Regions from separate parts of the Cupriavidus sp. 01L415 genome, predicted to be linked through region 2. Evidence: predicted binding sites of a transcription regulator. Region 2 holds the regulator's gene; the other holds the start of a gene.
What was found. Region 2 encodes sigma-54, which starts transcription at its own class of promoters, with help from an activator protein. Its sites were predicted from a motif close to TGGCANGNAANCTGCTTT; they were not measured.

Region 1 (4,124 bases), on a different contig from region 2:
CCAGGTTGACGTTGGTGGCCGCGATCAGGCGCACATCGACCTTGCGTGTCTCGACACCGCCCAGCCGCTCGACCTCGGCGTTTTGCAGCACGCGCAGGAGCTTGACCTGCGCCGACAGCGGCAGGTCGCCGATCTCGTCGAGAAACAGCGTGCCGCCGTGGGCCCGCTCGAAGCGCCCGGGGCGCGACTGCTGGGCGCCAGTGTAGGCGCCTTTCTCCACGCCGAATAGCTCCGATTCGATCAGCTCGTGCGGAATCGCGGCGCAGTTCACCGCAATGAACGGCTGCTGGCTGCGCGGGCCGTGGTCATGCAGCCAGCGGGCGAACATCTCCTTGCCGGCGCCGGTCTCCCCGGTCAGCAGTACGGTGATGTGGCTGTCGGCTGCGGCGGACAGCAGGTTGAAGGCCTCGCGGAAGGCGGGAGACTGTCCGATCAGGTTGCCCTGGTTGGCGCCGCATAGCGTTTCGCGCAACGTGCTGACTTCCTGCTGCAGGGTCAGCAGGTCGCTGATGACCGAATCGGGTTCGAAGTACTTCAGGTAGTCCGGATCGTCCCACGCTTCGGCCGGCTTGCCGACGATGCGGCACAGCGCGTCCAGCCGCCGCTGGCATTCGGTCTCCTTGTAGATGACGAGGCGGTCCATGAAGGTGCTGCTGTAGCCCGATGCATAGCCCAGCTGCACCCAGCAGCCGCCTTCCTCGCGGCTGAGCGCTTCGTTGTAGGGCGCTTCGCCTTCCCACGAATCCTGCCAGAGAAATTCGCCGTAGAAGTGGCCAGTGTCGCGGTCGATCTCCAGGCGCACCGGGTCGACCCGTGTCACGCCTTCGAGCATGTGCAGCTGCGGGCCCAGCAGGAAGGCATCGTTGGGCGAGCTCGCCAGTTCTTCCTTGCGCTCGCGCTTGACCATCTCGGCATCGCGCATGCCCTGCGCGTAGCCCATCCGGATCAGGAGACCCTTGCCGCGCTCCAGCCCCAGCGTGTCCAGGATCTCCTTGCGCAGATAGCTCAGTGCCTCGGTATGCATCAGCACCATGCGGGATTCCCCGAGCCGGATTTGTGCGGCCTTGGGGTCGATTGTCAGCAGCGAAGCCAGGTCGAACGGCGGCTGCTTGGGGGGCGCGGTCATCTCCATCCTCCAGATTACCTGTGGGCGTGGATCGATCCAGAGGGGAGTCGTCCTGCCGCGTTTTGCTCGTAGCCTACACGCCGGTTCAAGGGCCACGCAAGCACGCGTCCCGTGGCGCGCAAAGCATGGTGCGCCGCAATAGCGGCGGATTTGATCATTTGGTGAAAACCGGCTTCCTCACCTCATCAAATCGTCAAGCGACCAACGCTTGAAAACCCGTGCCGATTTCCCTCCGGCCCTTGTGGGGCATGGTTTCGCGGCCGATGGCACGGCTCTCGCTATATATCCCTCCACCAAAAACAGCGCACGCCAGCCGGTGTGCAGCGCAACAGGTGCGAGACATGACCACTCCGATGATCCCTTCCACCACGCCGGGCCGCCGCTATGTGCGGGTGACCGCGCGCGACCAGCACTGGGTCGAGTTCGAGTTCTCGCTCGGCGACCCGGCGCTCTATGTGGAGCTGGTCATGCGCCCCGATCAGTTCGCCGCGTTCTGCGCGACGCAGGGCGCCACCGCGGTGTCGCGTCAGGTCGGCCAGGCGCTCGAACAGGAACGCGGCAAATGGAGCGAGAGCGTGGCCTGAGGCCGCTACGACGCGCGCAGACAGCAGCCAGACACCAGCCAGACACCACAAGCAGATACCAGGGAGACAGGAGCAAGCCACCATGCAAATCGATATCCGTACGGACAGCGTCAGCCCGATCCGGCAGACCTTCGCCAACCTCGCGCGGCGCCTTGGCGCCGACAAGCCGGCCACGCGCTACCAGGAGGCGATGTACGACCTGCAGCCGGAAACCAGTTTCCACTACCGCCCGCTGTGGCAGCCGCAATACGAGCTCTACGATGTGCGCCGCACGCAGGTGGTCATGCAGGACTGGTACGCCCTGAAGGACCCACGCCAGTTCTACTACGGCAGCTATGTCAACGTCCGCGCCCGCCAGCAGGAGGCGATGGACAAGAATCTCGAGTTCGTGGAGAAGCGGGGCCTGCTGGCGTCGCTGCCCGCGCACTTGCATGAGCTGCTGACGCTTGGCGTCGTGCCGCTGCGCCATGTCGAGTGGGCGGCCAACATGAACAATGCCGCCATCACCGCCTATGGCTACGGCTCCGCCATCACCGAGGCGGCCATGTTCCAGACCATGGACCGGCTCGGCATTGCGCAGTACCTGACTCGCATCGGCCTCTTGGCCGGCGACAAGGCGGCCGTTGACGCCGCGAAGGCGGCATGGATGGAAGACCTCGCCTGGCAGCCGCTGCGCCATGCGGTAGAGGACCTGCTGGTGCGCGACGACTGGTTCGAGCTGCACGTCGCCCAGAACCTCGTCATGGACGGGCTGCTGTACCCGCTGGTCTATCAGCGCCTCGATGCGCGGCTGTCGGCCGAAAGCCCGGCGTTCTCGCTGGTCACCGATTTCATGAACACCTGGTACGCCGAGACCGCGCGCTGGGTCGACGCCACGGTCAAGACGGCGGCGCAGGAACAGCCTGCCAACGCCGTGGTGATTGCCGGCTTTGCCTTTGCCTGGCTCGACCGCTTCCAGCACTCGCTGGCGCCACTGGCGCGCCGCCTGTTTGCCGGGAAAGCCGAGGCCGCGCTGGATGAAGCCGTGGCCGCGCTGACAAAGCGCCTGGCCGGGCTCGGCCTTGTCCGTGCCGCCGCATGACACCGAGGGAGCCCGCCATGACCGCCCAGACCACCCAAATCGTATTCATCGCCTTGCAGGCCAACGAAGAGATGCGTCCCGTCATCGACGCCATCGAGGCCGACAACCCGCATGCCACCGTCAATCGCTACCCGGCCATGGTCAAGATCGACGCGCCCGGCCGCCTGGAGATCAACCGCGCCAGTGTGGAGGACCGCATCGGACGCACCTGGGACGTGCAGGAACTGCAGCTTGGCCTGATCTCGCTGGCCGGCAACATCGACGAAACCGAAGACCAGTTCGTGCTGGCCTGGCACTGAACCGGAAACATCAGAAACACCAGGAGACAAGGACATGACTACCGCCACCCCCGAAGCGCCCGCAGCCCCCGCAGCCAATCAGCGGCAGGCCGCCAGGCCCAAGCTGTCGCTCAAGGACAAGTACGCCGTGCTGACGCGCGACCTGGGCTGGGAAACCACCTACCAGCCGATGGATACCGTATTCCCGCACGACAAGTTCGAAGGCATCGTAATCCACGACTGGAACGGCTGGGAGGACCCGTTCCGCCTGACCATGGATGCGTACTGGAAATTCCAGTCCGAGAAGGAACGCAAGCTGTACGCGATCATCGACGCCTTCCAGCAGAACAACGGTCAGTTGAACGTCACCGACGCGCGCTACGTCAACGCGCTCAAGCTGTTCCTAACCGGCGTGTCGCCGCTGGAATATGCCGCGCACCGCGGCTTTGCGATGGCCGGCCGCAGCCTGCGCGGCGCGGGTGCGCGCGTGGCCTGCCAGATGCAGTCGATCGACGAGCTGCGCCACTGCCAGACCCAGATCCACACGATCAGCCATTACAACAAGTACTTCAACGGCTTTTCCGACTGGCGCCACCTGCATGACCGGCTGTGGTACCTGTCGGTGCCCAAGTCCTACTTCGAGGACGCCATGACGGCGGGCCCGTTCGAGTTCATCACGGCCATCTCGTTCTCGTTCGAGTACGTGCTGACCAACCTGCTGTTCATGCCGTTCATGTCCGGCGCGGCCTACAACGGCGACATGGCAACCGTGACCTTCGGCTTCTCCGCGCAGTCCGACGAATCGCGCCACATGACGCTGGGGCTGGAGGTGGTGAAGTTCATGCTGGAGCAGGACCCCGCCAACCGCCCCATCATCCAGAAGTGGATCGACAAGTGGTTCTGGCGTGGCTACCGGCTGCTGACGCTGGTGGCGATGATGATGGACTACATGTTGCCCAAACGCGTGATGAGCTGGAAGGAGGCCTGGGAGATCTACTTCGAGCAGAACGGCGGCGCGCTGTTCGCCGATCTGGCGCGCTACGGCATCCGCATGC
Region 2 (4,124 bases):
TATCCGTCACGGTGGCACGCGCCACGCCATGGTTGTTCTCGAATAAGAGCCCGGCTTGCTCGAACACCCGCTTCTTGCTGGTGACGGTGACGTCGAGGTGGATGTTGCCGGGTGGCAGCAATTTGGCCAAACGATTCATGGGCGATGCACGAGAAGTCAGGTTAGCGGGCCGGGGCGCATTGGCCGTCCCGCCGCGTGGGGGCAATTCAGGATATCGAGTGCTTTGTCAGGACGCTCGCATTGGAGCGTCCGGCCATTATAGAGCAGGGTCACACCGCACTTGTGCGATGCAACGCCGGTTCTGCGGGTGGTGCCGCAAGAATTCCGGCCGGCTTGCCCACCCGTTGCCGCCGCCCGCCACGCATGGTCTCTTGCCGTGCGATATGTCGGTCCGGTGCGCCGGGGCCGTTCTGCCTTGTTTGTATGGCGCAGCATACACTGAGCGGGACGCGTTGCGAACACCCTGGACCCTTTGGCCGTGGCGCCAAGGTAACGAATGAAACAAGTGGAATCCGGAGTGCCGGTGGCGACACAAATCCGCGCGTCCATCAAAAAAGCCGCGCTGATTGCGCGGCTTGATCTCTTCTTTTCAGTCCTCTTCAAGGCAACCCGAATGGGATGCCGGCAAGGCTATTGCTGCTGTAGTTGCGCTTCAGCCATCTGGTACTTGACTGCTTCGCGATCGTGGCCTTGTACGCGGTCCTTGTAGCGGATCACTTGCCGGTCGAGCTTGTCGACCAGAGCGTCGATCGCCGCATACAGGTCTTCATGATGTGCTTCAACGAAGATGTCCTTGCCCTTGAGATGCAGATTGATTTCCGCGTACTGACGCCGGTCCTTTTCCTTATGGTTATCCACCGATAGCAGCACACTAACGCCAATGACTTGATCGAAATGCCTGACGATACGCTCCAGTTTCGTTTCCACATACTCACGCAGCGGCGGCGTGATGTCGAGGTGGTGTCCACTGATCTTGAAGTTCATAGCGCTTCTCCTTCTGAAAGAGCCGCACCAGGCAGGCGGTTGCGGCTCGGCTACAAAGTCTTGCGGAGATTGACTGCTGGGATCTTGAGCGCTTCGCGGTATTTGGCCACCGTGCGGCGTGCAACCACAAAGCCTTGCTCGCCAAGCAGTTCGGCGATCCGGCTGTCGGAAAGAGGATTCCTGGGGTCTTCGGCTCCTATCAGTTGCTTGATCAGCGCGCGGATTGCCGTGGATGAGGCCGCGCCGCCCGTCTCCGTGGAGACGTGGCTGCCAAAGAAGTACTTCAGTTCGAAAGTACCCATTGGCGTGGCCATGTATTTATTCGTCGTGACCCGGGAAATGGTTGACTCATGTAAACCCAGTGTATCGGCAATCTCCCTCAAAACCAAGGGGCGCATCGCGATTTCGCCGTGCGTGAAAAAGTTCTTTTGACGCTCCACAATCGCCTGCGCCACGCGCAGGATCGTGTCGAATCGCTGCTGGATGTTCTTGATGAGCCACCGCGCCTCCTGCAGTTTTTGTTGCAGCCCAGCAGTGCCCGATTCCCCTTTTGCACCGCGCAAAATCTGCGCATACATGTCGTTGATGCGCAGGCGTGGCATGACGTCGGGATTGAGCTGCGCGATCCATCCACCACCAGTCTTGCGCACGAACACATCGGGCACGACAAAGTCCGCTTCCGGGCGGCTGTATGCATGACCGGGGTAGGGCGCGAGCGAGCGAATCAGATCGTGCGCTGCCTTCAATGCTATTTCGTCCACCTGCAGCGCTTTCTTGAGTCGCGTGTAGTCACGGACGGCCAGCAGTTCCAGATGATGGTTGACGATGGACAGCGCCAGTTCACGCTGCGGATGCTGCAGTCGGCGCAATTGCAGGGCCAGGCATTCCGCGGCATTGCGCGCGCCCACGCCGGGCGGGTCGAAGCTCTGCAGCAGCGTCAGTATCGCGTGGACTTCGTCGATCTCGAACTCCAGTTCCTCGGGGAGTTCGGTGCAGATTTCCTCGAGCGACGCGCTCAGGTAGCCGTCGTCGTCCAGCGATTCGATCAGGAAGATGGCCAGGCCCTTGTCGCGCGTCGAAATCTTGAGCGGCGCAAGCTGTTCCATCAGGTATTCGCGCAGCGTCGGTTCGGCATCGCGCAACTGCATCGGCGTCTTTTCGTCCTCGTCGCCCTGGGGGCGGCGGGCAAAGTCATCGAGGCTCCAGTCGTTGCCGTAGTCCTCGCCGGAGTTGTCGCTATAGTTGTCTTCGTCGCCACCGGACGCGCCTTCCGCGCGGTCCTCGCCGTTGCCACCCTGCTGCTCGGCAGGGGCCGGCGCGGGCGCGCTCTGGAGGTTGACAGAGCCGTCCGCGGCCACGCGCAGCGGGCTCTCGATCCAGTCGTTTTCGCGTTCCAGCAGAGGGTTCTCGGTCAGCGCCTGCTCCACTTCCTGCTGCAGTTCCAGCGTCGAGAGTTGCAACAGCCGGATGGACTGCTGCAGCTGCGGAGTCAGGGCAAGGTGCTGGGAGAGGCGAAGCTGAAGCGACGGTTTCATAGCGACCTATTCTATGCGCATCTTTCCGTTGTTGGAACGGAAATTGCTATCGCCTATCGCTTTTGCTTCGTGATCGCCAACCACTGTCGGCGAGCGGTCCGCGCGGGGTGCGCGGCCGGGGCATCACATGCGGAAATTCTCGCCCAGGTACACGCGCCGCACGGACTCGTTGGCGATGATTTCCTCGGGCATGCCGGCGGCCAGCACGGTGCCTTCGCTGATGATGTACGCGTGGTCGCAGATCCCCAGCGTCTCCCGCACGTTGTGGTCCGTGATCAGCACGCCGATGTTGCGCGCCTTGAGGAAGCTGACGATGCGCTGGATTTCGCCCACGGCAATCGGGTCCACGCCGGCGAACGGCTCGTCCAGCAGGATGAAGCGCGGCGACGAGGCCAGCGCGCGCGCGATTTCCACCCGGCGACGCTCGCCGCCGGACAGCGACAGCGCCGGGTTGTTGCGCAGGTGGGCAATCTGCAAGTCGTCCAGCAGCGCATCCAGGCGGCGGTCCAGCTCCGCCTTGGATAGCGGCTTGCCGTTTTCCACCTGCAGCTCCAGCACGGCGCGGATGTTTTCCTCGACGTTGAGCTTGCGGAAGACCGACGCCTCCTGCGGCAGGTATGACAGGCCCATGCGCGCGCGCTCATGGATCGCCAGGCCGCTGATGTGCTGGTCGTCCAGCACGATGTCGCCTTCGTCCAGCGCCACCAGGCCCACGATCATGTAGAACGATGTGGTCTTGCCCGCGCCGTTGGGGCCCAGCAGGCCGACCACCTCGCCGCTCTTCACGTCCAGCGAGACGTCCTTGACCACGGTGCGCGAGCCGTAGCGCTTCTTCAGGTGGCGCACGACGAGGGTGCTGCTGTCGGTGCGGACGGCGGAAGCGTCGGGGGTGGCGAGCGTGGCGGTATCGTTCATCTCAGGCAATCATGCAGTGCGTGACGCTGCGGGCAGCGTGTCGTTCAGGGCTTGGCGGGCGCGGGCGCCGGCTTCAGTTCGAGGGGCGGGGCGGCAGGGCCGCTGGCCTGGTCCGCACGCGGCGACAGCACGGCGCGCACGCGGCCGGACGGATTGCCGGTGGACGTATTGTTGTCGCCGCCGGTGGCCGTATACAGCTCGTTGCGGCTGTCGTAGGTGATGACGGCCCCGCGGATCTCGTCGATGATCTTCGCGCCGGTGCCGGCCACGCGCGCCGCGCGGGCATGGCCGATCAGCTTGTTGATCTCGGCCTTGCCGTCGTATTCGATGCGGTCGCCCCAGCCGTCGATGTACTCGTCCACGCCATCGCGCTTCTGGCGGATATAGGCCTGCCGGCCCGGCTTGGCGGTGGCCACGGCGTACTGGTAGCCCTCGGGGTCGGTGCGGATCTCGGCCGCATCGGACTTCAGCACCATCGTGCCCTTGGTCAGCACCACGTTGCCAGTCAGCGTGTAGATCTGCTTGACGTCGTCGTAGCTGGCATTGTTGGCCTCCAGCACCAGCGGCTTGTCCTTGTCCGCGCGTTCGGCAAGGACCGGCTGGGCCAGGGTCATGCCGAGCGCGGCGGTTGCCGCCAGCAGGGCGGGCGCGATGCGGCGACAGGACAATGTCGTCAGGGATGAAGTCATG

Region 1: a site for sigma-54 is predicted at 1,391-1,408, ahead of AC1DOX_RS23260 (phenol hydroxylase subunit). Genes of this name have one in related genera too.

Annotation. Positions count from the first base shown of each region.
Region 1 is NZ_JBFTSP010000021.1:52,277-56,400, forward strand. Features, by position in the region: gene AC1DOX_RS23255 (sigma 54-interacting transcriptional regulator) at 1-1,126, opposite strand, end outside; gene AC1DOX_RS23260 (phenol hydroxylase subunit) at 1,468-1,710, shown strand; gene AC1DOX_RS23265 (ferritin family protein) at 1,793-2,791, shown strand; gene AC1DOX_RS23270 (MmoB/DmpM family protein) at 2,809-3,090, shown strand; gene AC1DOX_RS23275 (aromatic/alkene/methane monooxygenase hydroxylase/oxygenase subunit alpha) at 3,125-4,124, shown strand, end outside.
Region 2 is NZ_JBFTSP010000001.1:66,889-71,012, reverse strand. Features, by position in the region: gene AC1DOX_RS00285 (PTS sugar transporter subunit IIA) at 1-139, opposite strand, end outside; gene hpf (ribosome hibernation-promoting factor, HPF/YfiA family) at 631-984, opposite strand; gene AC1DOX_RS00275 (RNA polymerase factor sigma-54) at 1,035-2,519, opposite strand; gene lptB (LPS export ABC transporter ATP-binding protein) at 2,643-3,434, opposite strand; gene lptA (lipopolysaccharide transport periplasmic protein LptA) at 3,479-4,123, opposite strand.